Regions from separate parts of the Paenibacillus macerans genome, predicted to be linked through region 1. Evidence: riboswitches for the same ligand, from Rfam matches in the RefSeq annotation. Region 1 holds a riboswitch; each other region holds the start of a gene.
What was found. A riboswitch is a leader RNA that binds a small molecule or an ion and turns the genes downstream of it on or off. The one in region 1 is predicted to bind glycine.
Positions count from the first base shown of each region.

Region 1 (10,853 bases):
CGTGTTACTACTTTTTTGCGAGAGATAGGGAATATTCTTAATGTGCCGCTATTTTGAAGGCTTGAAGATCAATTGTTGGCTGTAGCCGGCTGTTAGCGCCGACTCTGCCGGTGAACATCACGCTGCCGGACAATAAAGAGACTGAATAACGTTATTCAACTTGACAAAAACCAGGCCCCTGGCGGCGCCTGGTTTTTGTCATACGTTTAGCTGCGAAAGCGCCTCAAAGGCTAGTCTTCCCGTAACGAACATCTCAACCAAAAAAGTCCCGGCCCTATCGTACAAAGGGCGGGACTCTGCCTGCTCATTTTTTCCGGTTTCGCAGCTCTTTCATGATTTTGCGGCCGGTCGGCGTTTGGGCCAGGCCGCCCTGGGCCGTTTCCCGATGCCGGCTGGGCATCGCGGAGCCGACCTCCAGCATGACGTCGATGACTTCGTCGGACGGAATCGCGCTGCGCACGCCGGCAAGCGCCATATCCGCGGCCGCCAGCGCATTGACCGCCCCGAAGCCGTTGCGGACGATGCAGGGGATTTCAACCAGGCCGCCGACCGGATCGCAGATCAGGCCCAGCGTATTTTTCAGCGCCAGACCGACGGCGTGCACCGCCTGCTCCGGCGTTCCCCCGCGCAGCTCGACCATCGCGCCCGCCGCCATGCCGATCGCCGAGCCGATTTCCGCCTGGCATCCGCCTTCCGCGCCGGAGATAAACGAGTTGTTGGCGATGACGTACCCGATCGCCCCGGCGCAGAACAAACCTCGCACCAGATGCTCATCCTCCCAGCCAAAACGTTCCTGCGCACTGACGAACACCCCCGGGATGATGCCGCAGGATCCGGCCGTCGGGGTGGCCACGATCCGCCCCATCGAGGCGTTGACCTCGGAGACCGCCAAAGCGTAAGCCATGGCCTGACAGGCGATGTCCCCCGCGGCGGGCTCCCCGCTGCCGCGGTATTCGTTCACCCTTTTGGCATCGCCGCCCGTCAGCCCGCTCGTCGAGGTAATTTCCTCCGTCAATCCTCGGCGTACCGCTTCCTTCATAATTTGATAATACTCGGCCATCGCCGCCATGATTTCCGCTTCGCTCTGGCCGCTTTCCGCCGCCTGATCCTGCAGCATCACCTGCGAAATCGTCAGGACCTCCTTATCGCACAAAGCGACGAGCTCCCGCAAATTCCGAAAACGCATGTTTATCTACCCCTTCACTTTGATGTCAAACGCTTTACGTTAAATCGATGTAAGCCGTCCGGCTCACGTGCGGAAGCTTTTCGACCGCTTCGATGAGCGCGTCCGGAATCGCCCCATCCGCCTCGACGACGGTCAAGGCTTCTTCGGTCCTGCCCTTCCGGTCGGTTATGATATAGCCGATGTTCACGTCCGCCCGGCTGAACAGCGCCGTGATGCCGGCCAACATGCCCTGGCGGTCGGCATGCTCGATCACAAGCGTCGGCAGCTCGCCCGAACACTTGACCTCAAACCCGTTGATGCCCTGGATCGCAATGTTCCCGCCGCCGATCGACGCGCCCGTCACCTCGACCTTGCGGTTTTCGCCGGCCAGTGCGATTTTTACCGTATTGGGATGGGCCCCCGGCTGAACGCCGGTCGTAAAGTCAAGCTTTATCCCCGTTTCTTCCGCGATTTGCAGCGACTCCCGGATGCGCTCGTCATCCGTGCGATAATCCAATATCCCGCCGGCGACGGCCAGATCCGTGCCATGCCCCTGATACGTTTCCGCAAACGATCCGTAGAAGCAGATATGCGCTTCGGCGGGCGACTCCCCCAACAGCTGCCGCGCAAAACGCCCGATCCGTACCGCCCCCGCGGTATGGGAGCTGGACGGTCCGATCATCGCCGGACCAATTATCGAAAATACATTTTTAAACCGCATGGTCATCTTCCCCGTTCCCCATATCTTTGTTTTCACCATTTCGCAAAAATCTTACTTTCAGCTTTCCCTATTAGTGCGTGTTCAAAAAGGTCGGTTTTCAGCAGCGAAGCGAAGGCTTGGGCCAGGCTGAATTCAAGATTCGATGCCTATGTAGGAAAAATACCCGATGCCCTCCAAGCGCCAAAAAGGACAGAAAAAAGGCTTGCAGCCTTTTCTCTGTCCCCGTTACCTGAGAGTTTGATGCTTCCGTTGGCCGGAACCACGTACCCCTTGGGTGGCTTTCGCTCTCTCCAGAGTCGCGTCAGGCCATGGTCCTTGTACCTGAGAGATTCAAAGCCGCCCCGCATGGCCGGCTATTTGCTCCTTCGGTGCCGCCTCCAAAGCGGACTCTCCCATGACCCTCATTCGCGCGATATCATTTTGTAATTAATGTAAAACGAAAAGCACCATATGTCAATATAGCTAACATACAAATTCAACTAGATGCCAAATAATATAGTAAAATATTCCTATTTTTCTATGAGTATATGTATATTTTCATAAAATTCTACTTGTGCATTTTCATTTTCATAGATATACTATTTCAAAACAATCCAGTATTTACCTATTTTTATTTTTTATTGAAAATAACCTACTTTTCATATCGAATTTATAATTCAACCGGCCTCAACCCCATCGGCAGTTCAACGAAAGCTTGAATTTATCGCCGATACCTCACTGTTTTCCGCTTCACGTTTTGGTTATGTCCTAATCGGCTTGCCGTATAAACCGGGCCCGGCCGCCAAGCGTTTGCTCCCCGCTGCCCGAAGCGGCTCGCTTTTTCAACTCAACGGCAACTAGTGTTAATTTTTCTCCCATGAAAGGAGGTGATGCTTGGAATTACGATAAATGTCATGTCTTTTTTCGCAAGTCTCTCAGGTCGTCTCCGGTTTTAACTGACAGCCGGCAATTCTCCGTGCTGCCACAAGAGGATGTTCCGAAGGAACCATTAACCTAGAAGAGGGAGTGAAGAAGTTGATCCGATTCAAAAGATTCCGTAAAAATTTCTCACTCGGTATGTCGATCCTCCTTGTGCTTACTTTTGTTCCTGCGACCTATGCCGAAAACAACGGCGCGGCGGCCAAAACCAGTTTAAAATCCAACTCGCCGCACATCGCTGAAGCCAAGATCGATGCCAAACTGACGACGCAGTTCAAGCAGGACGATTACGTGACTTATCTCGTCAAATTAAAAGAACAGACCGATACGGCCTCCGTTTCCAAGCTGGCCCTGCACAAAGCCGCAATCGAAAAAGCGACGCCTTCGGCCGCCAAAATGTCGGCCCGGACTTCCGTCATCAGCGCACTGCGCGAAACGGCTTCACGCACCCAGTTCAGCCTGGATAACTATTTGAGGCAGGAGCAAAAGTCCGGAGAAGTTAAGGATTATAAAAGCTACTTTATCGTAAACGCCATGGCGGTGACAAGCACAAAAGAGGTGCTTGATCAAATCGCCCTGTTTCCGGAAGTAGAAAAGATTCTCCCCAACGAAGAACGGTTTCTGGATAAGGTGGAAATCGACAAGCAGGAGGCGGCGGCCGGTCAAGGGACATCCGTCAAGGATGCCGCGGCCGATAATGCCGGAGGGGCGGCCGTCAAGCCGAGCAGCGTCGAATGGAACATCGCCCAGGTCAACGCCCCTGAGGTTTGGGCCCAAGGCATTGACGGATCGGGAATCGTCGTCGCCAATCTCGACACCGGCGTGGAATACACCCATCCGGCTTTGCGCGCTAAATGGCGCGGGTTCGACGCGTCCGGAAACATCGTCGATCCCGAGCTGAACTGGTACGATCCGCACAGTCACGCCTCGCTGCCGGCGGATACCAACGGGCACGGCACCCACACGATGGGCACGATGGTCGGATCGGAGCCGGACGGCTCGAACCAGATCGGCGTAGCGCCCGGGGCAAAATGGATCGCGGTGCGCATTTTTAACCCGTCGACCACCGACGCCATCATCCTGGACGGCGGGCAATGGCTGCTCGCTCCGGTAGACGCGGAAGGCAACCTCCATCCCGAGCTCGCTCCCGACGTTGTCAACAACTCGTGGGGCGGCGGCTCTGGGCTGGATGAATGGTACCGTCCGGTCGTACAGGCCTGGCGGGACGCCCAGATCTTCCCTGAATTTTCAGCCGGGAACGTAGATGAAGACAATCCCGGAGGGCCCGGTTCCGTCGCCAATCCGGCCAACTATCCGGAGGCATTCGCCACAGGGGCGACGGACATCAACCGCAACCTGGCCGATTTCTCCCTGCTTGGCCCCTCGCCTTACGGCGAGATCAAGCCGGAGGTATCCGCGCCGGGCGTCAACATCCGCTCCTCCGTACCCGGAGGCGGTTATGAAGGCGGCTGGAACGGCACCTCGATGGCCGGCCCGCATACGACCGCGATCGCCGCGCTGCTGCTGCAGGCCAACCATTCGCTGACGGTCGACCAGCTCGAAGAAGTCCTCACCAGCACGGCGACGCCGCGCACGGACAGCCAGTTCCCGAACACGCCGAACAACGGATACGGCCATGGCATCGTCAACGCGCTGGACGCTGTCGGTTCCGTGCTCGAAGGGGTCGGAACGGTGTCCGGCCGGGTCGTCACCGCCGGCGACGATTTCGTAGAACCGGTGCTGGAGCATACTCCCCCTTCTTTAATATATGAAGGTTTCGACGTAACGTTAACCGCCCATGCGGCCGATAATGTCGCCGTGACTTCGGTTGAATTTTACGCCCGGGAGGCGGGAACCGAGCATTATTTATACCTGCCTGCGAAGCGCGTGTCGGGGACGAGCCAGGACGGCGTCTATGAAGCCACCGTCCCGTCCTTCTTGGTCGGAACCGCGGGGCTCGAATATTACATCAGGGTCAGCGATTACGGGGGCAACGGCTTTGATACCGCCCCGTATTCCGTGACCGTGTCGGCCGGGATTCAGCCCGGATACGAGCAGGATTTTGAGACCGGTGTGATCGGGTACGCCTCCGGCGGAACGGGAAACACATGGGCCTGGGGAGCGCCGGTCAGCGGCCCGGGCAGCGCCTATTCGGGGGAAAAAGTGTACGCCACGAACCTGAGCGGCACCTATTCCGCGAACGCCAACTCCTACCTGCTGGCGCCCCCGATCGATCTGACCGGAAGCCCGGAAGGGGCGCTGCTTTCTTTTAAACATTGGTACGATCTTGAAAACAACCGGGATTACGGCACGGTGTATATCGCTTCCGAGGAGAGCGATTACGCTTTCGCGCCGGCGGCCGAATTTACGGGAACGAGCGGCGGCTGGAAGACGCAGTATATCGACCTTCGCCCCTATGCCGGCCAGCAGGTTTATCTGCAATTCAATTTAACGTCCGACGGTTCGGTGCAAAAAGCCGGCTGGTATCTTGACGACCTGTCTCTGCAAGCTCCGGACGACGTGGCTCCGGCGGCTCCCGGCGGGCTTAGCGGTTCCGTCAATTTCGTCGGCAGCGCGGAGCTTTCCTGGTCCGCCCCGGCCGATGAAGACGTGAAGGAATACACCGTATATCGCTCCGTAACTTCGGGAACGGGCTACGAAGCGATCGCCACGACGGCGGAAACGGCTTATACAGACGCTTCCACCGCGACCGGCGCCACGTATTACTACGCCGTCGCCGCAATCGATTACAGCGGCAACGAAAGCGAAAAATCAAATGAAATCGCCCTGACGATCGAACGTCCGGTCAGCCTGTTCAGCGACGATTTTGACGGCGCCGACGACGGCGGCTGGACCCATAGCGGCACGCAGGACGAATGGGAACGCGGCACACCGTCCGCCCCCGGCCCGAGCAGCGCCGTATCTCCCCCGAACGTGTGGGGCACGGATCTCGACGATACCTACGCGAATGGAGCGGATTACTCGCTCGTGTCTCCGGCCATCGATCTGAGCGGGGTGGACAATGCCACGCTGGCCTTCGACCACTGGTTTGAAATCGAAAGCAACTATGATTTCGGATACGTGGAAGCTAGCTCCGACGGCGGTGCGACCTGGGCCCAGCTGGGCAGATTTTCGCACAGCACGAACGGCAAGCAGTGGAGCCCCGTATACTACAGCCTGGACGAGTATGCCGGCGGAGCGGCGAAAATCCGCTTCCGGCTGAAGACGGATAACAGTGTTGCCAAGGCGGGCTGGTATATCGACAACGTTCAGGTGCTCAGCGTAAATACGCCGGCAACGAAGGCTGCCCAAGACGTGGTTGACGAGATCACCCCGCAAAAATCCAAGGCCGACAAACCCGGTCCCGCCTACAAGCTGATCCGCACCACCAAAAGCGAATATAATGCCGCTGTCGGCAAAGCGCAGGGGAGCGGTGAAGTCGGCGTCAGCAGCCTGCCGGCCAGCGCAACCGTGACGGTGGTGGAAACGGGACGTTCCGTGAAAACGGACCCCGCGACCGGAAAATACAGCCTGACCCATGTGGCCGGCAACTATACGCTCAAGGCGGAAGCCTACGGCTATTATCCACAAACACTGCCGGTCTCGATTGAAGATCAGAAGAACGCGAAGGCTAACTTCAATTTGCAGGCGATCCCGAAAGGGCAAATCGCCGGCACGATTAGCGACGAACGCAGCGGCGAGCCGATCGCGGACGCTACCGTAATCGTGCTTGAGGACGCGGCCATCGCCCCGCTGCGCACCGGTGAGGACGGCGGCTTCTCGCTGGAAGTGCTGGAAGGAACGTACACGCTGTCGGTGTCGGCGCGCGACTATTACAGCGGCACAATCACCATAACCGTGCCGCCGGACGGCAGCGCCGACGGATCGCTCGCGCTCAAGCCGTTCATCGGCTTCCCGGGCGAAATCGGCTACGACGACGGCACGGCGGAAAACGCCTGGTCCTTTAACTCCGCAGGCAACGCCTGGGCGGTGCGGATGACGCCGGAATCCGGCGCTGCGCAAGTGACCGGCGCCTCCATCCGGTTCTGGAACGAGGAATGGCCCGTACCGGGCGGAACGGCGTTCCAGTATGCGGTATTCGACGCCTCCGGACCGGACGGCTCGCCGGGCCGCCAGCTGGCAGGACCGTTTGACGGCACGGCGCTGCGCAACGACCGGTGGACGACGCTGGAATTGCCGGAGCCGGTGACGGTCGAAGGCGACTTCTACATCGTCTATATCCAAACGTTGGCGGGCACCAGCGCGCCGGGCCTCGCGGCAGATGAGAACGGTCCGCACGCCGGCCGCAGTTGGCAGCGGGTCAGCGGCGTCTGGAGCCAGACGAAGGAAGAGGACGGCAACTTTATGATCCGCGCCATTGTCCGCTACCCGGTGAACGCGCCGGTGATTACCTCGCCGGCGGCCGGCTCCTTTACGAACCAGCCGACGATTGCCGTAACGGGAACGTCGCCGGCCAATGAAGCGACGATTAAGCTGTACAACGGCACGGAACCGGCCGGTACGGCGACTGTGGAGAACGGGCGGTTCAGCTTGAATACCAAGCTGCATCCCGGCGCGAACGAGCTGAGCGCGGAGGTCGTGGTGAACGGCAAAACGACCGACCGTTCGCTCCCGCGGACGGTGACGCTTGACAGCGACGCACCGCAGCTCGACGTCGTATCGCCGCGGGACGGATTCCGCACCAATTCGGAAGTGCTGAATGTGGCCGGTACCGCCCTAGACGATTATCTGAGCAAGCTGACCGTTAACGGCGCTGAGGTTGCCGCCGGAGACGCAGGCTCCTTCGCCCACCGCATTTTGATAAATGCCGGCGAAAATATCGTTACGGTCACGGCCACCGACCGGGCCGGCAACGAAACGACGGTCACCCGCGCCGTTTATGTCGATCTCGAGCTGCCCGAAATCACGGGCCTCTCCCCGGCCGAAGACGTGCATTTGACCGCCGGTGAACCGCTTACCGTAGCTTTTGACAGCGTTCCGGGACTTGATGCCTCGTTCCGCATCGAGCTGCCGGTGGCGCTGGCGGGAAGCGGCGGCAACGGAATCGCCCTGGAAGAAACCTTCCCGGGGCATTATGAGGGCGTTTATGTCACGCCGGCATCGCTTGTGCTTGACGGCGGAGTGATCGTCGTCAGCGTGCGGGACGAAGCCGGGAACGCCGGCGACTTCCAGGCCCCGGGCCGATTGTTCGTCGCCGCGCCGGGCGGCAACCCGCCGGGTGAAGATCCGGGCGAGGACCCCGGGGAAAATCCCGGGGAAGACCCGGATGACCCCGGGCAAAATCCCCCGGACGACAATTTGGCTCCCAAAGCCGTGATCAAGGCCGCTAATAGCGCGCAGAAGAGAAAGCAGGTTGAATTCGACGGCAGACGTTCCTCGGACGAGGACGGCCGCATCGTCAGCTACAGCTGGCAGTTCGGCGACGGCGGCAGCGCGTCCGGCGCGAAAGTAAAGCATCGCTTTGACCGCGCCGGAACCTACACCGTGACGCTGACGGTCACCGATAATGACGGAGCTACCGGCACCGCCGTTCACACGATCAAAATCAAATAAGCAGAAAAAAAAGGGCGGCCTTGGCTCGAGCGATTTAAGCCAAGGCCGCCTTGCATTTTGCTGCATTTCTACATTCCGTTATGCTGGACCAGGTCCAAGCGATTTCCGTAAAGATCCTCGAACACGACCTCGATCCCCCACGGCACTTCCTTTGGCTCACCGAAAAATTTGACCCGTTTGCCTTCATATGCTCGTAATCGCGATAGCAATCCTCAGTCTGAACGGTCAGAAAAACGTGACCGGCCGCCTGGCTGCCGACCCTATCCGCTTTGTCCGCCGTGTCGGCCTCGACAAAAACGATCGCCGTTCCGGCATCTTGAGCCGGGGCGACGGTCACCCAACGCATCCCGCCTCCGAACGCGTTATCCGTCAGCAGGACGAAACCCGCCTTCTTCGTGTAGAACTCAATCGCTTCATCGTAATTTTTCACCAGCAACGTAACATGCCCTATTTTCTTCACAATTTCACTCCTATCACTTTGTAACTACCACTTCGTAACTATCACTTCGTAACTCATAGCCTGCTTCTTCATTAATTTTTCCTCTGATCGAACATAGTTTATGGGAGATTCGCCGTATCTATCCAACTCCCCAGCCGGAAGATCTATTCTAACGGTTGCCTTAGCGCTTATTTAGCTAAAACCCGGCTATTTGACTCAGATTAGAGCAGATCAACATCCGCTGTCCGGACGCTTTGCACGATTATCCCATTTGATCCGGAAGCAGAGAGGAAGAGAATTTAGGAGAGGAAAATAGGTTTGGGAGCAGCGGACATGTTCGAGATCATTAGTTCGAGATCATTAGTTCCAGATCGTTAGACAGGCTTGTGAGAAGGAGGTTGGAGAAGTGAAGCAGACCTGAAGGGAGGAATAGGGCAAGACACCGGGAAAATGAAAGGACCGAGATTAGCCCTCACCCTCTCCCCCCTGAACAAAAGGAATAATCGTGCAAAGCAGCATGCAGGGATACCAAGACGCTTATTTTGTCAAGCACTGATCTCGGCTTTAGGCCTTTAAAAAGATCTTTTTTCGTAAAATAGCAGCTGCAACAACCGTTAGATTCTCAGCAGGTGTAATATCGGCTCGAAAACTTAGCAATTGCGGGAAATCTGAAAAGTATCGGAGCAAACACTAGTGTAATCTGTAGCATGCAACGGATACAGCGGACCTTATTAGCCCTTTTAGCTCGTTTTGCCACTGCCAGCAGCAGCTCAGCGATACCTACGACGCCGAAAAGCTGCGGATAACCTCCTCGAAATCGGGCTCCTCCATGTCGACGTCGTCGATTTCTCCCCAGCCGCCAAGCTCCCGGATGATCTCCATGGTCCCGATCTCGCGCCGGTCGGCTTCGATGACGACCGTGTTCTCCTCTATGCCTGTGACGCGAAACGGCAGGCCGGACGGGGCGAACGTGGCCCGAACGGCCTGCGGACCCGCCGTCGCCCGAACGAATCCGGCCGAGGCAGCGCCATCCGGGGAACCTGCAACATGCCGTACCTCGAACCCTTCCTCCTGGTTCCCGGCAACATGCCGCGCCTTGATCCCTTCCCCCGGGTTCGAGGCAACATGTCGCGCCTCTCTCCATCCCTCCGGCATCCGAAACACGCCCCGGAACTTTACGCGGATGACCGTCGGCAAGCCGATCATGTCCCGCAGCGCGCGGATCGTCCCGTCATAGGCGAGCTGCCCGTGATTAATCACCATCACGCGGCTGCAGAGCTGCTCGATATCGTCCATGTCGTGCGTGGTAAGCAGGATCGTTTTCCCGAATTCCTTGTTCAAGGTTTGCAAAAACTGGCGGATGTTGCGTTTGGCGTGCACGTCAAGGCCGATCGTCGGTTCGTCGAGGAACAGCAAATCCGGATCGTGCAGCATGGCGGCCGCAATGTCCGCCCGCATCCGCTGGCCCAGCGACAGCTTGCGCACCGGCGTCATCCAAAATTCGTGCAGGTCCAGCAGCTCGGCAAACCGGTCCAGGCGCTCCCGTTTTTCCGCCGGGCTTACGCCGTACATTTCCGCTAGGATGTCGTAGGAATCCTTCACGGGCAAATCCCACCACAGCTGGCTGCGTTGTCCGAACACGACACCCAACCTGCGAACGGCCCGCCGCCGGTCGCGATGGGGATTGAGGCCGCCGATCATAACCGTGCCTGAGGTCGGATGCAAAATGCCGGTGAGCATCTTGATCGTCGTCGACTTACCTGCGCCGTTGGGACCGATATAACCGACAAACTCCCCGCGCTCGATGTTGAAGCTGATGCCCCGGACCGCCTCTTTCAGCCGGTATTCCCGCGAAAACAGCGTACGCAGGCCGGACAGCTTTCCCTCCCGCACGACGGGTGTTTTGAACTCCTTATATAAATGGCTGGCTTCGATCATAAGCCGCTCCTCCTTTTCGTCCTGTATGCCTTCGCTTACCCTTACGCAGCATGCCTTCACTGACTTATACACAGCATGCCTTCACTTACTCGTACGCA
Region 1 is NZ_UGSI01000001.1:3,574,709-3,585,561, forward strand. It holds gene sdaAA (L-serine ammonia-lyase, iron-sulfur-dependent, subunit alpha) at 305-1,186, opposite strand; gene sdaAB (L-serine ammonia-lyase, iron-sulfur-dependent subunit beta) at 1,221-1,886, opposite strand; glycine riboswitch at 2,186-2,291, opposite strand; gene DYE26_RS16150 (S8 family serine peptidase) at 2,901-8,378, shown strand; gene DYE26_RS16155 (VOC family protein) at 8,413-8,838, opposite strand; gene DYE26_RS16160 (ABC transporter ATP-binding protein) at 9,598-10,755, opposite strand.

Region 2 (10,853 bases), on a different contig from region 1:
TCCCAAGGACATCGGCAGGGAGTACGAAGGCGATATTATCCGCATCAACAGCCAGTCCGGCAAAGGCGGGATCGGATACGTGCTGCAGTTGAAGTACGGACTCGATCTTCCGGCAAAAATGCGCGAAAACTTCGGATATTTCGTTAAAAACGTATCGGATCAGCAGCAAAAAGAACTGCTGCCCGAGGAAATCTACGATATTTTCTTGAAGGAATATGTGAACATTAAAACGCCTGTCGAGTTTATCAAATACCGCATTACGGACAATGAAGATTTTCAAACCATCGTCACGATCCGGACCGGCGATGAAGTCAAGGAAATCGAAGGCACCGGAAACGGCAGACTCGATGCGATCAGCAATGCGCTGCAATCCTATCTGGGGTTGGCATACAGCGATCTGGTCTATACGGAGCACGCACTGGAAACCGGCTCTAAATCGCAAGCCGTCTCTTATATCGGCATCACGGCATCCGACGGCAGCGTATATTGGGGTTGCGGCGTTGACGTTGATATTATGACCTCCTCCGTGAAAGCCCTGTTTAGCGCCGTGAACCGGTTTAGCCGCAATACCGCAAACTGGGGGAATATATGATTCAATAACTAAGGAGCTGCTTGGCAGCTCCTTTTATGTTTTTGTCTTCTTATTTTAATGTCAGATTGGTTATAAAGGGCCTGTTATCCCCTGTTGGCCCGGCATTTACGAACATGGATGGACGGAAAAGATCGAGAGGTGTTTCAGGAGGAAGTAGCGATGTTATTCTCATCGTAAAAAAATGGAACTCTATCGGGGGGGTATTTCGTATAACATCTCGTATACCCATTGCTGTACAAGTCAATATTATTTACGTGCGGCATTGTCGGGTTGATACAACTTACTTTACAAAGGGAGATGGAGCAAATGTGGTTGGAGTATGCCTGGGCACTACTCATTCTTATCGGTTTGGAAGGATTGTTATCGGCCGACAATGCGCTCGTTCTTGCGGTTATCGCGAAACATTTGCCGGACGAACAGAAGAAACGAGCGATTAATTATGGAATCATGATGGCCTTTGTCTTTCGTTTTGCCGCGTTATTTGCGATTTCCTTTATTGCTAACGTCTGGCAGGTGCAGGCGATTGGTGCGGCGTATCTCCTATACTTGGGCTTGAAGCACATCATCCAAGCGCGGTTCGGCAAGAAGAATGAGGATGTGCACAAGGACACGAAACAAGAGTCGGCAGGGAAAAGTTTTTGGCCTACAGTAGGAAAAATTGCGCTGGCAGACCTTGCCTTTGCGATCGATTCCATCCTGGCTGCGGTGGCGCTTGCGCTAGGGCTGCCGGACTCGCCGCTTGGCGAATTCGGGGGGATGGACGCAGGCCAGTTTATGGTCGTATTGCTCGGCGGAATTGCGGGCCTTATCTTAATTAAATTTGCGGCGACTTGGTTTGTAAAACTTTTAGCCCAACGTCCGGCGCTTGAGACGACGGCTTATGCGATCGTTGCATGGGTTGGAGTAAAGCTCGCCGTCATCACCCTTGCCCATGAGGATATTGGGGTTTTGGATCCTCATTTTCCCCATAGCACGGTCTGGACGATTATTTTTTACGCTGTCTTGGTGGCGATTGCCCTAATTGGGTGGTTTGCACCCAGCAACAAACCGTCTAAGGCAGGTAATGCCTAACGGAACATTCGCCGATTTTCAATTAGAGAGAAACGCCAATTCGATAAATTCGGGGGCGTTTTTTTTGTTGAATAATTCACAATTAATACCGTGGGCTTACTAGCCAAACTAATATTTTATACCAAAATTTCAATATGAAGGGAATGTGTGTAACCTGGAACCCCAGGTAATATAAGGAATTTACCTTTCGGTGTTGCGCGGCTTTCAGCGTCAATTCAGCCAGTTGTCACAAGGTGTTCGGAGTTTTTAGCGATCATAAATTCAGGGATTTGGTAAATGATGTGGGGTTTAGCCTGCTATTCATATATGTTAGCATGGGTTAGCGCATTCACTTGGACTAGCCCTGCAGGCAAGGCAATAATTCGGATATATCCATTGGGTGTTCTGAAGAATCCGCCAGAATACAACAAGGGGATGCAGCAATACAGAAGGGGAGTGAATACAGATGTTCAAGAAGCTAGTTAGTACAACCGCTTCATTATTGGCCGGATCGATGCTGTTCGGAACATTGACGTTCGCGGCCACCGGTTCTGAAATCGCAAGTCGGGCTGACAATTATTTAGGGGATTTCAAATACAGATTTGGCTCTGAACCGTGGAATAGCGGGTATAAGTATTCCGACTGTTCTTCCTTCACAAAGCTGGTATTTAAGCGTGAAGGCGTGTATCTTCCGCGTACAAGCCGAGAACAGGCCAAAACGGGACGTTATGTAGCCAAGCGTAATCTGGTAAAAGGCGATCTGGTATTTTTTGATACAAACAACGACGGTAAGATCAACCATGTCGGTATCTATATGGGGAATGGCCGCTTCATTCACAGCTCTCCTATTAACAAGGTTGGATTCAGTAAGCTGAACTCCGGTTATTGGGAAGACCATTACGTTACTGCTCGCCGAGTAAGATAAGAAAAGGCCGGCTTTTGCGTAACCAATACAGTTACGAAAGGAACTGCCGCAGCAGTTCCTTTCGTATTTGCCGAAGCGGCCCTTAAGCTGGGCGCATCATTTGTAACGGTATTTTTTCGGAGAAATCTCACATCGGACCTTGTTCTGTCGTTCATTATTTCAGCAATGTTTTTAAAAGCTTTATTTCTTCTTTATACAAATCGACTGTCTTCCCCTCCGTCACTTTCCAATCACTGCTCAAAAGTGCAAGGATTTCTTTGAGCTTTTCAATGGCTTTGTCATACTTCCCTTGAATTTTGTAGATATAGGAAATTGCTTCCAATGAATCTGTATATTTGGGATTGGGCTGCAGTTCGTAACCTTTGGAATAATACTTAACGGCTTCATCGTATCTGCATAGCTTCGCCATACAGTCTCCTCTGGAGGACCATGCCTGCCAATCATGAGGATACAGTTCGGTCATCTGCTCCCAGAGAACGAATGCCTGAGAAAGGTTGCCTTCTTCTTTGCATATCAGGCCCCCATATAATTGATATAAATAACCTGGATGGGTTTCGTTTAATTTTTCCAGAATTCCCCTGGCTTCAGCGCATCTGCCATCTGCAAGCAAGTAGTTCATAAGCCATACATAAGCCGGCCAGTAATCCGGATGATTTGTCACAAAATCTATATAATACTCTATGAGTTTACGATGGTTGGAGAGGTTCCAGTCAAAAATAACTCCATTCTCCGCATCCCGTAAAGCGTTGTGATTTCTTTTGTTATCTGGAGCTAATATTAAAACATCCTTGGCGTAACGAGAAGCCAATTCACGATGCTCCTGTGAACGATGAATGTGCAGCTCGGCCAGCAATGTGAGGCATCGGGGCTTTTTTGCGTCATCATTAAGTTTTTCCTTAAGAAATTGTTCAGCATAGGTGAAATCATCTTTTGATATAAAATGTTCATGTCCAATCATGTTTTCAATCCGTTCAAAGTGGATATCATCGGTTAATGCAAACAGTTCATCGATGGTAACCCCTAAAATCGCAGATAACCTGGGAAGCAATTGGATATCGGGCATGGTTACATTGTTTTCCCACTTGGATACGGCTTGGGACGACATATTCAGTTTTGCCGCAAGTTCTTCCTGAGTCATTCCTTTTTGTAAACGGAGTGCTTTGATTTTTTTGCCTATTTCAATATTCATTGAGAACCTCCCGTTTTTACTATTTCGACTAGTCAATTGCATTGTAACTGTTTGTTAAATATGCTCTCAATGACCGCCCGGTTAAATGGATGAACCTATCCGTTACGTTTACCGTTACAGACAGCCCGGGGAAACACTGCCGTAATCAAACCTGGGCGAATGGGAATTATCTCGTTGACAAATTTTTTCACTGCGAGTAATATTGAAAAATATTTAAATGGGTTGTTACAATAAAAAAATTAAATAGTTGGCAAGCTATGACGGCTATGGATCGTACTATAGCAGGAGCAGCTTCTGGAGAGACCGCGGGACTCCGCGGCGCCGAAGGGTTCACAATCTCAGGCAAAAGGACAGAAGAGTACTGAATATCTATTTGTTATTTCGAAAATAATTAATAACAAGTCTATTTAGTTATTCTTATGACCAGGAGATTGGAGCGCATCCAGTCTCTTTTTTTATTGGGTTTAATCCATTGTTCAACTTTTCACGTTAAGGAGGAGTTTGGTTTGGCACAACAAGAATTAAAGAGGGATTTAGAAAATCGGCATGTTCAACTGATTGCCATTGGCGGCACCATTGGTACGGGATTGTTTCTCGGATCGGGCAAAGCCATTCAACTGGCGGGTCCGTCCATTATCTTTGCTTATTTCATCGTGGGGATCGCCATATTTTTTGTGATGAGGGCGCTGGGAGAACTCCTGTTGTCCAAAGCCGGATATCAATCTTTTACGGACATTGCCGAAGACTATCTTGGACCGCGGGCCGCGTTTGTAACCGGATGGACCTATTGGTTTTGCTGGATTATGACGGCTATGGCCGATGTGATCGCGGTTGGGGTGTATGTACAATATTGGTTTGATATCCCGCAATGGGTGCCTGAAATTATCTGCTTAGTTGTTTTATTAGGACTTAATCTGTTAACCGTAAAAAATTTTGGCGAATTGGAGTTTTGGTTTGCCCTAATTAAGGTAGTGACGATTCTCGCTTTAATTGCCATTGGGGTCGTCTTGCTGGTGATTGGATTTAAAACGGATGCGGGAATGGTTACGGTCAAAAATATTTGGGGACATGGCGGCATATTTCCAAACGGAGTTCCCGGGTTCTTGCTTTCCTTCCAAATGGTTGTGTTTGCCTTTGTTGGTGTGGAGTTGGTGGGGGTATCGGCCGCGGAAACATCCAACCCGGAAAAAAATATCCCTTCGGCGATTAATAAAATTCCGCTTAGAATTTTATTTTTCTACGTCGGCGCCATTATTGCCCTATTGTGCATCAATCCCTGGACGGAGCTAAGCCCGTCAGAAAGCCCTTTTGTTAAAACGTTTAGTTTAGTCGGGATTCCGATTGCCGCGGGAATTATTAACTTTGTCGTATTAACTTCAGCCGCTTCCGCTTGTAATAGCGGGATGTTTTCAACAAGCCGAATTTTATATAATTTAAGCAAGAATAAACAGGCTTCATCCCATTTTGCCAAGCTGAATAAAAACCATGTGCCCAGAAACGGGTTGTTGATCTCCACGCTTGTCTTGTCCGGGGGAGCTCTATTGAGCAAGCTTATTCCGGAGCAAGCGTTTGGCGTCGTCACCACCATTAGCGCCATTTGTTTTATTTGGGTCTGGGGTGTGGTTCTTGTTTGTCACATCAAGTATAAAAAGACACAGCCAGAGCTGCAGGCAAAATCGAAATTTAAAGCTCCGTTTACCCCCTTTGTTAATTATGCAGTTCTCACGTTGTTTGCTATAATTCTTATAATTATGCTGGTTGCCAAAGAGACACGCATGGCCTTATTATTGACGCCGCTGTGGTTTATTCTGCTGTTTGCTTTGTATTATTCGAATAGAAGAAAAGCGGGTAAATCATCATAAACAGTGTCATCATAAGAATTATTAATCATTGGGGAGAACAACATGAAGACGATCACGGTGCAAAGTCTTGCGAATATGTTTCATATGGAAGTGCTTGCCGGGGCGGGCCGTATGGACCGTGTGATTACCCGTCCGCGGGCGCACAGACCCGGGCTGGAGTTTGTGGGGTATTTTGATTTTTTTCCGATGGAACGGGTGCAAGTGCTTGGCCGTAAGGAAGTTAACTATCTATTGACATTATCCATTGAGGAACGCAAACTGCATATCGGCAACATCGTCAAATATCATCCGCCCTGCTTCATTGTGACGTCAGGACAGCAGGAGATCCCGTATCTGACCCTGTTCTGCGATCAGGAGGGGATTCCGCTGCTAAGGACGGAGGAGACGACAACGGAGTTTATCGCCAAGCTGGACAGCTATCTGGTCAAAGCGCTTGCCCCGGAGATATCGATCCATGGGGTATGCGTGAATGTATCGGGGATTGGCGTCCTGCTCCGCGGCAAATCCGGGATCGGCAAAAGCGAAACCGCCCACACGCTCATCAGAAGGGGCCACCGGTTCGTTGCGGACGATATTGTGGTGCTGAAGAAGTTAGGGCCAACGACTTTGCTCGGAACGCATAATGAAACCACACGCGAATTCCTCGCGCTGCGCAGCATCGGCCTGATTAATGTCGTACGCCAATACGGGCGCAGGGCTTTTCAGGACGAGACACGCATTGTACTCGACATTGAATTAGCGCCATGGAGGGAAGACTCTCTGAATAACGAGCTGGAACTGGAACCTCAATTCACGGAATATCTTGGCGTCAAGATCCCGCATATCGAGGTCCAGCTCCAGCCGGGACGGGATGTGGCCGGTCTGATTGAGGCGGCGGCCAACAATTGGTATCTCAAGCAGCTCGGCTATAGTGCCGCCGAAGAGTTCATGCAGCGGATCGAAAACAAAATGCAGTAGGCGCGGTTGGATTACAATCACTCATACATGATACCGCCCTTTGGGCACTACCAATGGAGAGCCGGAAATGGGATCTTGTATCACCGTGCAATCGAGCCCGTAAATGTCTTTCACCAATGTGGTTGTAATCACCTGAGACGGCTCGCCCTCCGCCACAAGCTTTCCTTGCTGAAGCGCAAAAATATGGTCCGCGTAACGTGCGGATAAGTTGATATCGTGAAGAACCATGACAATCGTAGTTCCGTGTTTTCGGTTAAGGTCCGTGAGCAGGTCAAGAATTTCGACTTGATAGGTGATATCCAAAAAGGTTGTCGGTTCATCGAGAAATAAAATGTCGGTTTGTTGCGCCAGAGCCATGGCAATCCAGACGCGCTGCCGTTGACCGCCGGAAAGCTCGTCAATATTGTGATTCGCAAACTCCGTTATGTCCATAATTCGCATCGCTTCGGCAACGGCCTCATAATCTTTTTTAGTCCATCCGCCGAACAACGATTGGTGCGGAAACCTTCCCCGTCCAACCAAATCCGCTACCGAAATGCCTTCCGGAACAATAGGGGATTGCGGCAGCAGCCCGACCACGCGAGCCAGCTGTTTTGGCGGCATTTTGCCGATGGGTTTTCCGTCAATCGTGATTTTGCCGGACTTAGGCTTTATCAGCCTTGCCAGTGTTTTCAGCAGCGTGGACTTTCCGCAGCCGTTGGCTCCAATAATAACGCTTATTTTATGACTGGGGATAACAAGGTCTACACCTTGGATAATCGTTTTATGATCATAGCCGGCCACGAGCTGTTCGGCTTGAAATAGATGCGTTGGTTTCATTATAACTCGCCCTTTCGATTCATTCGGATGAGCAGGAAGATCAGATACGGCGCTCCGAGTATTCCGGTCATGATGCCCACAGGGAATCTGTACTCGAAAGCAAATTGTCCGATTAAATCTGCCGCCAACACCAAATTTACGCCAACAAGACCAGCCGGGATTATGTTCGAGAAGCCGGCTCCGGCCAGTCTTTTCGCGATCGGCCCCGAAAGGAAGGAGACAAAAGCGATTGGCCCGGTGGTAGCGGTAGCCAGAGCAATCATGCACACAGAACTCAAAATAAGCGCTATTCTTGTCTTGTCCGTGTTCACTCCAAGCGAAGTGGCCGATTGTTCTCCAAGTTCCAATAGACTTAGATGTTTTCCCAGGACGATAGCGATAGGCGTAAAGATCAATACCGTTAGGACAAGAGGCGGAAGTTCGTGCATTTGCGAGCCATTCAGACTGCCGCTAAGCCATCTGATCGCTGCGGGAATATCTTGTTGAGCGCCAACCAGCAGCAGGTAGGAAATCAGGGCGTCAAGCATGGCCTGTATGCCGATTCCGACGAGGATCAAGCGCCCGACCGAAAATGACTTCCCCCTGGACAATAAATAAATGATGATAACCGTAACAAGACCGGCAATCACCGAAGCAACGGAAACAACCGCCCGGTTTGAATGAAGTAAGGTGATGCAAAAAACAGCCGCCGCGCTTGAGCCGGAGGTAATCCCGATGACATTCGGGTTCGCAAGGGGGTTGCGCAGCATAGTCTGGAAGATGCAGCCGGCTGCACCAAAAGCAAATCCGGCGAAAAGACCTGCCAGCATTCTCGGTAGACGTATCGTATTCACCGCAAAAGACACGCCTTTAAGCTGCTCGCCCGAAAGCGCCCGGATGACATCTTGAACCGGATAAATGGTGTTTCCCAGTAACAGCATAGCGCAGCAAAGCACGCATGCAAGTACTGCAAGGAAGCCGGTGATCAGTATCCACCGGCGGCGTCTTTGACGCCGGCCCGCCATAATAAATTCAATAGATTCATTTTTCATAGTGAACGCACTTTCGATCTCATCGCTAATATGATTAGGATTGGAGCTCCTATAAACGCAGTAACCACACCGACTTCAAGTTCTCCCGGGCTGCCGATGAGCCTGCCGCACACATCCGCTAATGTCAAAATGATGGCTCCCGCAATAGCTGACACGGGGATTACCAAACGCAGATCGGGCCCAAGCATGAGACGGATGACGTGAGTGGCCAATAGCCCGATAAAACCGATCGGGCCTGCGAGGGCCGTAGTTGCCCCACATAGAACAACACCTGCAAAAGCCGCGACAAACCGCAGTAGTCCTGTTCGAACGCCGAGTCCGGTCGCGGCATCATCCCCCAATGCCAGCGCATTTAGCGCCGGTGCAGTCATTACGGCGATCAGTATGCCAACGATCATAAACGGGGTGAATGTGGCTATAGCGCTCCAGGTTGCCGAGCCGACGCTGCCCACTTGCCAGAACCGGAATTGATCCATGACATAAGAGCGCGGAATCATGATGGCGGTGACCAGAGAAGAAAGCGCGGCGCTTGTGGCGGCTCCGGCCAAAACAAGCTTAATGGGCGTGGCGCCGCCACGCCCCATAGAGCCGATTCCAAATACGAACACCGCAGTGATCGCGGCTCCGGCTAAAGCTAGCCATATATATTGATTTGCGGTGCTTATATTCAAAAATGCAATTCCGCAAACCACAAACAAGGACGCGCCTGTGTTCACTCCCAGTATACTCGGGTCCGCAATTGGGTTGCGCGTGACCGATTGCATAAGCGCTCCAGAGACTCCGAGCGCCGCACCGCAAAACAAACTGAACACGGTTCGGGAAATTCTTTTGCGAACCACGTTAGCCCCGAAGGATTGGATATCTTGATGAAATAAACCGTTTATCAGTTCATTAAAACTAACCATACGAGAGCCTAAAACCAGAGATGCAACTACGCACGCGCCGAGCAAGACAATACAAATCACCAGAACCGTCATAAAGTGCTCCGGCATATGGAAGCTTTGCTGTTTATCTTTTGAAACCGAAGAACTATTCATTTATCTTGTCAATAGCTCCTCCTATTAATGCTAGATATTCATCAATGGTATAAGCTATCGAAAGCGGGTTAGGAGTTCCGGCAGCTACTAAAGGTGTATCGCTGTCGATAAATGCGACAGAACCTCTTTGGATCGCAGGAATTTTACCTAGTAGTGAATCGGCTTGGAGCGTCTTCAACAATTCGTCATTCCCATATCCAACGATGAGATCGGCATCGTAAAGGGCCTCGACATTCTCGGCGCTTAAATTCAAGGAGAAGCTAGTAGGGTCCGTAATCTGGTTCGTAACACTTTCAGGATAAACCATTCCCAGCTCATACAAGAAAGCGACGCGAGAGTCTACAGGAGTATAGATATGCAGTTGCGACAAATCTTCAGCCGAGAAGTTAACCCAAACCACTTTCTTGCCTTTCATCTGCGGATATTGACTTAGCTTTTCGTTAACCATATCCTCGGTGACCTTGATGAGTTGTTCCCCTTCCGCTTTCATGCCCATGCCTTCTGCATTCAGCAGGACTTGCTCTCGCCATGTGGTGGACCAAGGAGCGGTCGGATAGGCCACAACCGGAGCGATTTGACTAAGAAGATCGTAGTCCTCCTGAGTTATCCCGGAGTAAGCGGCAAGAATGACATCCGGGTCCGCATCGGAAATCGCCTCAAAATCAAGGCCGTCCGTATCCTGAAAAACGTTAGGATCGCTTGCGCCAAGTTCTTTGAGTTTTTCCGCTGTCCAAGGCAAAAGCCCGCTGCCATCCTGAACGCCGAAGTTCGCCGCCGAGAAGCCTACGGGAACAACTCCGAGAGCGAGAGCAACATCATGATTCGCCCATTGAACGGTAACTACCCGTTCAGGCTTGCTTTCAATGACAGTTTCACCGAAAGCGTGTTTGATCACGATCGGATATGCGGAATTCGTATCTGGCGAAGCGGGCGCTTCAGTTTTAGACGTTTCGGCCGAAGTTGGTGCGGATGTTGAACTTGATTGCTGGCTTGAGCAACCAACTAGCGAGAATATAAGCACAATCGAAACAAGTAATGTGCCTAATGAGGCATTTCGTTTTGCATTCATTGGCATACGGCATACCCTTTCCTATCAAGAACTGTATTTTTAAATAGCGCTTTTAATTGATAATGATTATCAAAGTCAATATACAGTCCCCTTGCCGGGTTGTCAATGAAAAATTTGTAAGAGCGTATTTCAAATTAAACCTGAGTTTATGTCCAGCAAAATTCTTCCGCGTCCATGTCTTGCTTTGCTTTTCTCCAGTGCTTTGTCAGCTTGGTTTAGCGGGAATATGGAATCGATCTTTGCTTTAATCGTACCATCGGCAATTAATTCCGCTATGGTCTGCAGATTCGCGTAGGTTGGGAATTTGGTGTTGAATTTAGCT
Region 2 is NZ_UGSI01000002.1:198,611-209,463, forward strand. It holds gene leuA (2-isopropylmalate synthase) at 1-592, shown strand, start outside; gene DYE26_RS24020 (TerC family protein) at 890-1,663, shown strand; gene DYE26_RS24025 (C40 family peptidase) at 2,109-2,567, shown strand; gene DYE26_RS24030 (helix-turn-helix domain-containing protein) at 2,722-3,756, opposite strand; glycine riboswitch at 4,041-4,120, shown strand; gene DYE26_RS24035 (amino acid permease) at 4,263-5,618, shown strand; gene hprK (HPr(Ser) kinase/phosphatase) at 5,661-6,575, shown strand; gene DYE26_RS24045 (ABC transporter ATP-binding protein) at 6,597-7,394, opposite strand; gene DYE26_RS24050 (FecCD family ABC transporter permease) at 7,394-8,425, opposite strand; gene DYE26_RS24055 (FecCD family ABC transporter permease) at 8,422-9,462, opposite strand; gene DYE26_RS24060 (iron-siderophore ABC transporter substrate-binding protein) at 9,455-10,531, opposite strand; gene DYE26_RS24065 (zinc-binding dehydrogenase) at 10,661-10,853, opposite strand, start outside.
Region 2: it holds a riboswitch for glycine, as region 1 does, so the genes downstream of both, DYE26_RS24035 (amino acid permease) here and sdaAB (L-serine ammonia-lyase, iron-sulfur-dependent subunit beta) in region 1, are expected to answer to the same signal.

Region 3 (10,853 bases), 1.5 Mb from region 1:
AGCGGACTGTATACGCAGTTCTTGGGGAAAGCTTCTTTTTTGGTGGAAGGCGCGGCTTCGGTCTGCCGGGATTTGATCGATTCGGGCCTTCGGTTGGCGATCATCACGAACGGCATCAAAGAAGTGCAAATGAGCCGGATTCAAGGCTCGGAGCTGACCGGCTGCTTTGAAGCGATTGTCGTCTCCGAGGAAACGGGCTACCATAAGCCGGAGCGGGGCATTTTTGATTATGCGTTTGACAAACTGCGGCTTACGGACAAGACCCGGGTGTTGATAGTCGGCGATTCGTTAAGCTCGGATATCCGTGGCGGAGTGGATTACGGGATCGATACCTGCTGGTTTAATCCGCGGCAGTTGCCGAATGCTTCCGGCGTCCGGCCAACCTATGAGATACAGCGCCTGGGGCAGATTCGCGGGCTTGTTGCTGGGGCGTAAGGCAGTCGGGGCAACGCAAATATGAATGCTTAACGGCCGGTCTGTCCGCTTTCTGCGGGCAGGCCGTTTGTTTTTTTGGGAGGGTAGCTCCTCTTGATGGGTTCAAATGCAAAAGTGCATCTTGTTTTCGAAATTTACGCCTATTTGAACCGGTGAGATACAAAAGCCGCAGAGGTCTTCCGCCATGAATCCGAATGTGCTAAAGACACATACCGCTTTGGGGTAGAGTGTTCGGCCTGCAATAGTGCATTCGAAACGCTCCAAGCGTCCGTCATCTAGGAGGGGAAGATCTGCATTTTATCGGATGGAAACAAAGAACGATTTCAATTGAGTCCGGCATTTTATGAGAAAGAATTAACGGTAGTTGGATCGAGTGACGGTTGGGATTATGCCAAACACTCCGCATGTTTTTTTGGACAAATTAAAAATACGCCTTTCGTAAATCGAATATTCGAACTTCAAATTACCAAGGATGAACTAATCCAGTGTTTCGATTCGCTAAGCTAAAATAAAATAAATCCGTTAAAGGTTTTGGTAACATATTAAAATTAACAGTACCGAAGAGCGCTTCGAAGCTTGCCCAGGCTTTGGTTTAACCTTTGCGCCATTCCTCGGCATATCTTCGGACGTGCCTCGGCATATCTTCGCTATACGTGCATGGGCTCCCGTTGCTATGGTGGCGTAATTAAGCGGCAGTCGCGGACTTTGTTTCTCGTCCGGGGCTGCCGCTGTTCGAGTATATAAGGGGCTTGTAAAGCTGCCTTTTGGGGCGAACTCGATTAACTGTTTAACAGCCGCAAGTGCAAAAGTACATTTGGTATTTCTTCAAAATCCGTTTTTGGGCGCTTGAAATGCAAAAGTGCAGTTGAAAAGAGGGTTTAAGGAAAAATATGGTTGTATTATTGAGAATGAACTGCACTTTTGCATTTGGGGTGTCGCACATTGATCTCCGCTACCCGCAGGCGCAGTTCAGCACCGGCTTCCGGGCGGCCCCGGTTTCGTCCAGGCGCGTTACCGGCGTAGTGTACGGGGCGTTCAGCAGGAGACCTGGGTTCGTCTCCGCTTCCTTGGCGATGGCGATCATACAATCGATAAACCCGTCGAGCGTTTCCTTGCTTTCGGTTTCCGTCGGCTCGATCATGATGCATTCCTCGACGTTCAGCGGGAAATAGATGGTCGGCGGGTGGTAGCCGAAATCCAGCAGCCGCTTGGCGACGTCGAGCGTGCGGATGCCGTATTGGACCAGCCCGCTGCCGGACATGACGAATTCGTGTTTGCACGATTGATCCGAGTAAGGGATCTCGTAATAAGGAGCCAGACGCTTCATCATGTAATTGGCGTTCAGCACGGCGTTTTCCGAAACCTGGCGGAGTCCCTCCGGGCCCAGGCTGCGGATATAGGCGTAAGCGCGGACGAGAATGCCGAAATTGCCGTAATACGCTTTGACCCGGCCGATGGAGGCTGAGCCTTGTGTACCCGGCAAGCCGCCTTCGGGGGCTGGGCTGGGCGAGCCAATGGAGGCAGTAGAAGTCGGGGAGACGCACGGGCCGTCGGAACCAACTGAGCCAGCCGAGCCAGGCGAACCAATTGAACCAACCGAGCCAGCTGAGCCAGCCGAAACGGACGGCTTTCCCGTGCCTACCGTCGAGGCGAAGCCTGCCGCCCCCTCCGGTCGCCGGCCGCGGATGGCGTAACGGCCGGATTCGTCCATGACGACGGTCGGCTCGGGCAGAAACGGTGCGAGCCGCTTTTTGACGCCGACCGGACCTGCGCCGGGACCGCCGCCGCCATGCGGCGTGCTCATCGTTTTGTGCAGGTTGAGGTGGACGACGTCAAAGCCCATGTCGCCGGGCCGCGTAATCCCCATAATAGCGTTCGAATTGGCGCCGTCATAATACAGCAGGCCGCCGGCCGCATGGACGATTTCGGCGATCTGCACGATTTGCTGCTCGAACAGGCCAAGCGTGTTCGGGTTGGTGAGCATAAGGGCGGCGGTATCTTCGCCGACGGCCGCCCGCAGCGCGTCCAGATCGACCATGCCGCGCTGGTTCGAAGGGACGGTCACCGTCTCAAAGCCGGCGACCGCAGCGCTGGCCGGATTGGTGCCGTGCGAGGAATCCGGCACGATCACTTTCGTCCGCTTCTCGCCGCGGCTTTCGTGATAGGCGCGGATCATCATCAGGCCCGTCCATTCCCCATGCGCCCCGGCGGCCGGCTGCAGGGTGACCTCGTCCATACCGGTAATCCCGGCCAAATCCCGCTGCAGCCGGTACATCAGCTCCAGCGCGCCCTGCAGGCTTTCCTCCGGCTGATATGGATGAATTTTGGCGAAGCCGGGATAACGGGCCACATCCTCGTTGATTTTCGGGTTGTATTTCATCGTGCAGGAGCCAAGCGGATAAAACCCGTTATCAACGCCGAAATTGCGGCGGGACAAGGCGGTATAATGGCGCACGACATCGACCTCGTACACTTCCGGGAACGAAAGCCCCTCGCGGCGCAGCATTTCCGGCGGCACCAGTTCCTCCTTCGGGACGGCGGGGACGTCGCATTCCGGCAGGGAATAACCGATCCTTCCGGGCCGGCTGCGTTCGAAAATAAGCAATTCCTCCGGCTTGGTTTCATTTATTTCGCGCATATCGATTCCTCCATTACGCTGACGAATTGGTCGATTTCCGCTTTGCTGCGTTTTTCGGTCACAGCGATCAGCACATGTCCGGCGAGTTCGGGGTAGCTGCGCCCCAGATCAAATCCGCCGATAAATCCGGCCTCGAGCAGCTTTTGCTGCAGCTGCTGCGGATCGGCGCCTTCCGGCAGCCGGATGACGAATTCATTAAAAACCGGGGCCGGAAAGGGGAGGCCTACACCCGGGATGGAAGCCAGGCGCGTTTTGGCGTAATGCGCTTTTTGCAGGTTCAGCTCCGCGACCTCGGCCATGCCTTGTTTGCCCATGAGCGACATATACACAGACGCGGCGAGGGCGAGCAGCGCCTGGTTGGAGCAAATGTTGGAGGTCGCTTTTTCGCGGCGGATATGCTGCTCCCTAGCTTGCAGGGTCAGCACGAACCCGCGCTTGCCGTTACGGTCGGTCGTCTGCCCGACGATCCGCCCGGGCATCCGGCGCATGTAGCTGTCCGCCACGGCGAAAAATCCGCAGGTCGGGCCGCCAAAGGAAGACGCGATGCCCAGCGGCTGCGCGTCGCCGACGACGATATCCGCGCCCAGCTTGCCCGGCGCTTCCAGCAGGCCCAGCGACAGCGGGTTGCAGCTGACGATCAAGAGGCCTCCGCGCGCATGAATCAGCTCGCCGATGGCGCGGATATCTTCGAGGGAACCGAAGAAATTCGGGTTTTGCACCAGCACGGCGGCGGTGTCTTCCGTGATGGCCGTCTCCAGCGCCTTACGGTCGGTAACGCCCGCATCCCAGCCGACCTCCGCGATTTCCAGATTCAGGCCGCGCGCGTAAGTCGCCAGCACCTCGCGGGCTTCGGGGTGAACGGTCCGGGCCACGACCAGCCGCTTGCGCCGGGTGGCGGCCGCGGCCAGCGAGCCGGCTTCAGCAAGTGCCGTCGCTCCGTCGTACATGCTGGCGTTGGCCACCTTGAGGCCGGTCAGCTCGCAGATGTAGGACTGGAACTCAAAGATCGCCTGCAGTTCGCCCTGGCTGATCTCCGGCTGGTACGGCGTATATGCGGTGTAAAATTCGGAGCGGGAAACGACATGTTGGATGACGGAAGGAATATGATGATCGTAAATGCCCGCGCCGAGGAAGCTGGCGTAACGGTCGGTGTCGGCATTGCGCGCGGCGAGCGCGGACATGTGCCGGGTTAAGGCGTATTCGTCGAGCCGCGGGGAAACCGGCAGCGCGCCTTTAAAACGGATCTCCTCGGGTATATCCTGAAACAGCGCTTCGAGCGAAGGGACGCCGATCGCTTCCAGCATTTCGGACCGGTCCTGTTCGGTCAGCGGCAAATAACGGTGTTTTATCATAAGTTTCTCGTACTCCTTTCACGGCTTGGCGGATGCGTTTCGGCGATAAAACGGCAGGGGGACGACTTTGGCTTTCAGCCGTTTGCCGCGGATTTCAACCTCGAGCACGGTGCCGGCCGCCGCGTGGGCGCCGGCGATCAGCGCCAGGCCGAGGTTTTTTTTGAGCGTCGGCGATTGCGTGCCCGTAGTTACTTCGCCGATGGGGTCCTCGGTGCCCGGCGCAAACACCGGATAATGCGCGCGCGGAATGCCCCGGTCGATCATCTCCAGACCGGCCAGCCGCCGCGGTACGCCTTCTTCATGCTGCCTGAGCAGCGCCTCCCGCCCGATAAACGGGCCGGAGTCCCACTTCACGAACCGGCCGAGGCCGGCTTCCAGCGGCGAAATGCTCGGCGACAGCTCCTGCCCGTAGAGGGGAAGGCCGGCTTCAAAGCGCAGCGTATCCCGGGCGCCGAGCCCCGCCGGCACGAGTCCGCGAGGCTCGGCGGCCCGCATCAGCGCGTCCCAAAGGACCGGGGCGTCTTCCGCGGCAACGTAAAGCTCGTACCCGTCCTCGCCGGTATAGCCGGTGCGCGAGAGCAGCGTTTTAATGCCGCAGACTCGGGCCGCGGGTTTAAACGTGAAGGGGCGTAAAACGCTGGGATCATACCCTTCGCACAGGGGAGAGAGGATGGAGGCGGCCAGCGGTCCCTGCAGCGCCAGCAGCGCCGTGGCCGCGGAAACGTTGCGCAGACTGACGCCTTCGGCGGGCAGATGCCGGCACAGCCATTCCCAATCCTTGGCGATGTTCGCGGCGTTGACGACAAGCATGTATTTGCCTTCGTCCCGTTTATACACCAGCAGATCATCGACGACGCCCCCGTCCGGATAACAGAGCAGGGTGTATTGGGCTTTTCCCGGCCCCAGCAGGCTCACGTCGTTCGTCGTCATCCGCTGCAAAAAACTTTCCGCTCCGGGACCCTCGGCGTAAAACTCGCCCATATGCGATACGTCGAACAAGCCGGCCCGCTCGCGCACGGCCTCGTGCTCCTTCTGAATGCCGCTGAACTGCACCGGCAGCTCCCAGCCGCCGAAATCGATGCAGCGCACGCCTTCATACCGGGAGTAACAAGAGTATAGCGGCGTTCGTTGCAATAGGGGTTCTACGGGTTCGGACATTTCATCACCTCGTTTGGCCGCGGTGGGCCGTATTTTACCTGCACACATCATGAAAAAATAAAAAGACAGGCCAAGAAATTCCGACCGGCAAACGAATCGGATATTCCCGGGCTCTGTCCTTTGTACCTGAGAGTTACCCTGCGGCAAAACACCGGTCATCTTGCGCTCCGGCATTTTTGAAAAAGCAGGTTTCCCCTTGGGTGATCCGCCTTCTGTCGATAAAGACGAATTCTCTCCAGAGACGCGTCCGGCAGAGGTCCTTTTGCCTGAGAGATTCACCGCTTCCGCAACGGCTTGCTCCTTCGGCGTTACAATTGCCTGGAATTGTAATCTCTCCCTCTGCCTTCAACCGCTGATTACATCTACATTAATACTCAAAACCGCGAAATATGTCAATAAACTTATCATGAAAATATAAAAAATATTTTATTTTTGTATTATGCAACGCTTTCATTTTTTGAATCTATAAATTATGTTAGTAATATTGACACTACAGCTAGGTTTGGAATAATCTGAACGAGAAAGATCCGGAAGAGGAGGAATACGCATGTCTGCCAATATTAGGGAAAATCTGTGGTATAGCGATGAACATGAATGGGTGCTGGATTTGGGGGACGGAACGGTAAAAATCGGCATTTCCGACGTGGCTCAGCATCGCTTGGGCGATATTGTATTTGTGGAGCTGCCGGACCTTGGAACGGAAGTGGAAGCGCAGGACGGCATCGGCACGATCGAATCGGTCAAAACGGTGGCGGATTTGTTTACGCCGGTCAGCGGAACGGTGCTGGAGATCAACGCGGAGCTGGAAGCGGCGCCCGAGCTGGTGAACGAGGAACCTTACGACGGGGGATGGATGGTGCGGATTCAGCTTCGGGAAGACCCCGCCGCCGCTTTTTCCAAGTTGATGGATGCCAAAGCTTATGCGGAGTTTCTTGAAAGATAAAGGGCCTGTTACAGCGTAAAATAATCTCGCGGCAGCGAGGAGGGCGCGGCTTGCTTGCCGCATGGTGTCTTAGCGCTTCGCTGGCCGGGAGTTTGTTTAATGCGTCATTTACGTTTGTTTGCGCGGAAGCAGGAGGGAGCGGTACAACGCTTCGAACATAAATTCGAAGGCCTCCAGACGGGATACGGCATCAAACGCGGTGGAGCCCCAGGCGTAGATGCCGTGGCCCCGCAGCAACAAGCCGGGAACCCGGGTGTCGAGCGCGGCGGGAATCCGCCTTTCCATTTCGGCGATGTCGGCGTAATTCGGTACGACCGGGATGCGTACAGCGGCGTCCTCCTCCCAGATGCCCAGCGCTTTGATCAGCTCGTTGCCCTGCAATTGAACGAATCCTTCGTCGCCGAAATATTCGCTGAGCACATTGTTAAACACGGTGTGCACGTGGAGAATCGCGCCGCAGCCGGTCATCCGGTAGATCTTCGCGTGGACCGGCGCATCGTCGCCGGGCGTCAGCTTCGTAGCTTCGCTTGGCGTTCCGGCGGCGTCCACAAACAGGAACTCCTCGGCCGGAAGGTTCGTCCGGCCTTTCATGCCCGATGTTACCGCAAAATGATAATTGCCCGGCGCGAAGCTTCCGACCCGGACGGACAAGCTGCCGCTCATGGCCGGAAGCCAGCCGCGGGCGGCAAGCTGCTCCTTGACGCCGCGCAGTTTGCTGAGCGCAGCTTGCTTTTCCTCCAACGGAATGTCCGAAAAATTCATCCAGGCCGTCCTCCTTCGTGCTTCATTCAGAATCTTGGCTTACAGAAGCGACTTTCGAACCGCCTCGCCCATTTCCAAAGACCGCTCGGCGGCGCGGTGCACCGCGGCTTTCACGTTCGGCCGGAACCCGCCCGCTTCGAGCACCTCCAGCGCCGCCTGGGTCGAGCCGTTCGGCGAGGTGATGTCGGCCCGGAGCTTGGCCGGATTTTCGCCGGTTTCCGCCATCATCAAGGCGGCCCCAAGCACCGTTTGCACCGTCAGCCCGCGCGCTTGCTCGGGGGTTAGCCCGCCTTCCACGCCCGCTTCGATCATCGCTTCCATCATGTAATAAATATATGCGGGGCCGCTCCCGGAAACACCGGTCAGGATTTCCATCCGTTCCTCCGGAATCACGCTCACCATGCCGACCGCTTGAAACATGGACAAGACCTGCGCTTTTTGCTCCTCCGACATTTCGGCGGAGAAGGAGATCCCGGTGGCGCCGCAGCCGATGGAGCAGGACGTGTTCGGCATCGTCCGGGCGACCGGGATGTTGCCGCCGAGCAGCGCCTGGATCGTCGCAATCGACAGACCGGCGATCAGGGAAACGATCATTTGCCCTTCGCGCAGCATCGGGCCGAGTTCGCTAAGCGCCTCCCCGGCATCCTTCGGCTTCATCGCCAGGACGATGATCGAAGCTTCCCGGAGATGCTGCCGTTTGGCGGCTTCCTCGTTTGCGGCCGAGACGCGGTAAGTCTGCGACAAATAGGCCAGCCGTTCCTGGCTCGAGCGGTTCAGCATGGCGATTTGCTCCGCGGCGGCGACGCCTTTATGGATCAGTCCGCGCACGATCGCTTCGGCCATCGAACCGGCGCCGTAAAAGCAAATCGAGGCGGAGGCAAGGGATATGTTCGGGTTCATGGGAATTACCTCCTGATGTAGAGAATGGATATTGGCTAACAGGGATTTTTTTCAGGCTTATTGCAGGTTTACTCCCGGATTTGCCCGTTCCCCGTAATGATATATTTGCTGGATGTCAGCGCAGGCAAGCCCATCGGTCCTCTGGCATGCAGTTTTTGCGTGCTGATGCCGATTTCGGCGCCATAGCCGAATTCAAAGCCGTCCGTAAACCGGGTGGACGCATTGTGGTACACGGCGGCCGCGTCGATTTCCCGCTGAAAAAGCTCCGCGGTTTGCCGGTCTTCCGTAACGATGCATTCCGAGTGTTTGGTCCCGAAACGGCGGATATGATCCAGCGCCTCCTCCAAGTTGCGAACGACCTTCACATTCAAAATATAGTCGTTGTACTCGGTCGCATAGTCTTCTTCGGTAGCCGGATTCGCCCAGGCCACGAGGCGTCTCGTGGCTGCGCAGCCCCTTAATTCGACGCCCGCCTCCTTGAAGCGGTCCGCCAATTCGGACAGATGCCGGGCGGCGAAGTCTTCATGGACGAGCAGCGTTTCCATCGAATTGCATACCGATGGGCGCTGTACTTTGGCGTTGAGCGCAATGGAAGCGGCCATTTCCGGGTCCGCGGCGGCGTCCAGGTACGTATGACAGATGCCCGCGCCCGTCTCGATCACCGGTACGGTAGCGTTTTGCACGACCGTTTGGATCAGCGAGCTGCCGCCGCGCGGAATGATGACATCCAGCAGCCCGTTCAGCTTCAGCATCTCGTCGACGGCCGAACGGTTCGGGTCCTCGATGAGTTGCACGGCGTCGACCGGGCTGGCGGTGGCGCTTAACGCCTCGTGGATGATCTCGACGATTTTGCGGTTGGAGGCGAGGGCGGAGGAGCCGCCGCGCAGCACGACCGCGTTGCCGGTCTTAAGGCACAGTCCCATCGCGTCGACCGTCACGTTGGGGCGGGCTTCATAAATGATCCCGATGACGCCGAGCGGCACGCGCTTCTTCACGATATGCAGGCCGTTCGGGCGGTCGATCGTCTCCAGCACGTCTCCGACCGGATCGGGCAAAGCGACGATCTGCCGCAGCCCTTCGGCGATGTCTTTAATGCGTTTCTCGTTTAAAGCAAGCCGGTCCAGCATCGACGAAGAAGTGCCGTTCTCCCGGCCGCGCCGCAAATCTTCCTCGTTGGCCGCGATAATCGCGGCGCTGCCGTCCACAAGCGCTTTGGCGGCGGCCAGCAGGGCTTCGTTTTTTTGCTCCGTCGTCAGGCGGTTCAGCGCGGATACGGCGCCGGCGGCCCGCTCGGCTTTTTGTCTGACTTCACTCATGGTTTTAGGCCTCCTTATGATTCTTTGATTTATGATTTTAACGAAATCCATTCGTCCCGGTGAATAACTTCCAGACGGTGGACGATTTCCAGCTTCTTGATGACCTCCCCGCTGGGAAGCCCGAGAATTTCCTGCAGCTGCTCGGCGTCGTAATTGACGATCCCGCGTCCCAGCACTTCCCCGCCGGGATTGACGACTTCCACGACATCTCCCGTATGAAAGTGGCCGGTTGCGCACTTTACGCCCACCGGGAGCAGGCTGCGACCGCCGTGAATGAGCGCTTCTTCGGCGCCGGCATCGACCGTCAGCGTGCCGAACGGGGTGGAGAAGAAGCCGAGCCATTGTTTTTTGCGCGGCAGGGCGGACCCGTGCGCTTCAAAGTAGGTGCCGCGGCCGTCGCCCCGCAGCGCCGCCAGCAGATCGCCGGGCTCCCCTACCTTGCCGACGAAGACGGGAACGCCGCCGATCGAAGCGATTTTGGCCGCGTCGATTTTGGAGCGCATGCCGCCCGTGCCGACCGCGGAGCCCGCCCCGCCGGCGATCGCGTACAGGTCGCCCGTGATTTCGGCGACGCGGGCGATGCGCGTGGCGTTTGGATCAAGGCGCGGGTCCTTGGTGTAAAGCCCGTCCATATCCGTCAAAATGAGCAGATGCTCGGCTTTGATCAAATTGGCGACCAAGGCCGACAGCGTGTCGTTGTCACCGAATTTCAACTCGTCCAGCGACACGGTGTCGTTTTCGTTGATGATCGGCAGGACGCCCTGCCGCAGCAGCTCTTCGATCGCCATGCTCGCATTGCCCGTCCGCTTGCGGTTCTGAAAATCGGAGCGGGTAAGCAGCACCTGGGCCGCGGATACGCGATGTTCGGCGAGCGCTTCGCGGTACGCCTGCATGAGCAGCGCCTGGCCTACCGCGGCGGCCGCCTGTTTCTCATGCAGCAGCTTGGGCCGCTCGGGGTAGCCGATTTCGCGGAAGCCGGCGGCCACGGCGCCGGAGGTGACGAGCAGGGGCTGGTACCCGGCCCGGATGAGACCGGCCAGCTCGGCGGCGAAATAACGGACGGCGTCCCGGTTTAACCCTCCTTCCGACGAAGTCAGCGAACTGCTTCCGATTTTGACGACGATGCGACGCAGCATGGTGACCACTCCTCCAAAACTTGAATAATAACGTGTGTGTGCGGGTAACGGATGGTTGCGCGAGCCGCAGGATGTAACGGACATGAGAGCCGCTAATCAAGCAAAAACGGTCTTTTCCGCATTTTCCCGCAAAATAAAAAAACTTCCGCCTTTGCACGCAAAGGACGAAAGTGTGACTTCCGCGGTACCACCTTTATTGATGAGGTTTCTCAT
Region 3 is NZ_UGSI01000001.1:2,026,180-2,037,032, reverse strand. It holds gene DYE26_RS09270 (YjjG family noncanonical pyrimidine nucleotidase) at 1-435, shown strand, start outside; gene gcvPB (aminomethyl-transferring glycine dehydrogenase subunit GcvPB) at 1,388-3,073, opposite strand; gene gcvPA (aminomethyl-transferring glycine dehydrogenase subunit GcvPA) at 3,061-4,425, opposite strand; gene gcvT (glycine cleavage system aminomethyltransferase GcvT) at 4,444-5,583, opposite strand; glycine riboswitch at 5,695-5,824, opposite strand; glycine riboswitch at 5,828-5,932, opposite strand; gene gcvH (glycine cleavage system protein GcvH) at 6,131-6,526, shown strand; gene mtnB (methylthioribulose 1-phosphate dehydratase) at 6,635-7,288, opposite strand; gene proC (pyrroline-5-carboxylate reductase) at 7,328-8,188, opposite strand; gene DYE26_RS09230 (glutamate-5-semialdehyde dehydrogenase) at 8,257-9,504, opposite strand; gene proB (glutamate 5-kinase) at 9,534-10,640, opposite strand.
Region 3: it holds a riboswitch for glycine, as region 1 does, so the genes downstream of both, gcvT (glycine cleavage system aminomethyltransferase GcvT) here and sdaAB (L-serine ammonia-lyase, iron-sulfur-dependent subunit beta) in region 1, are expected to answer to the same signal.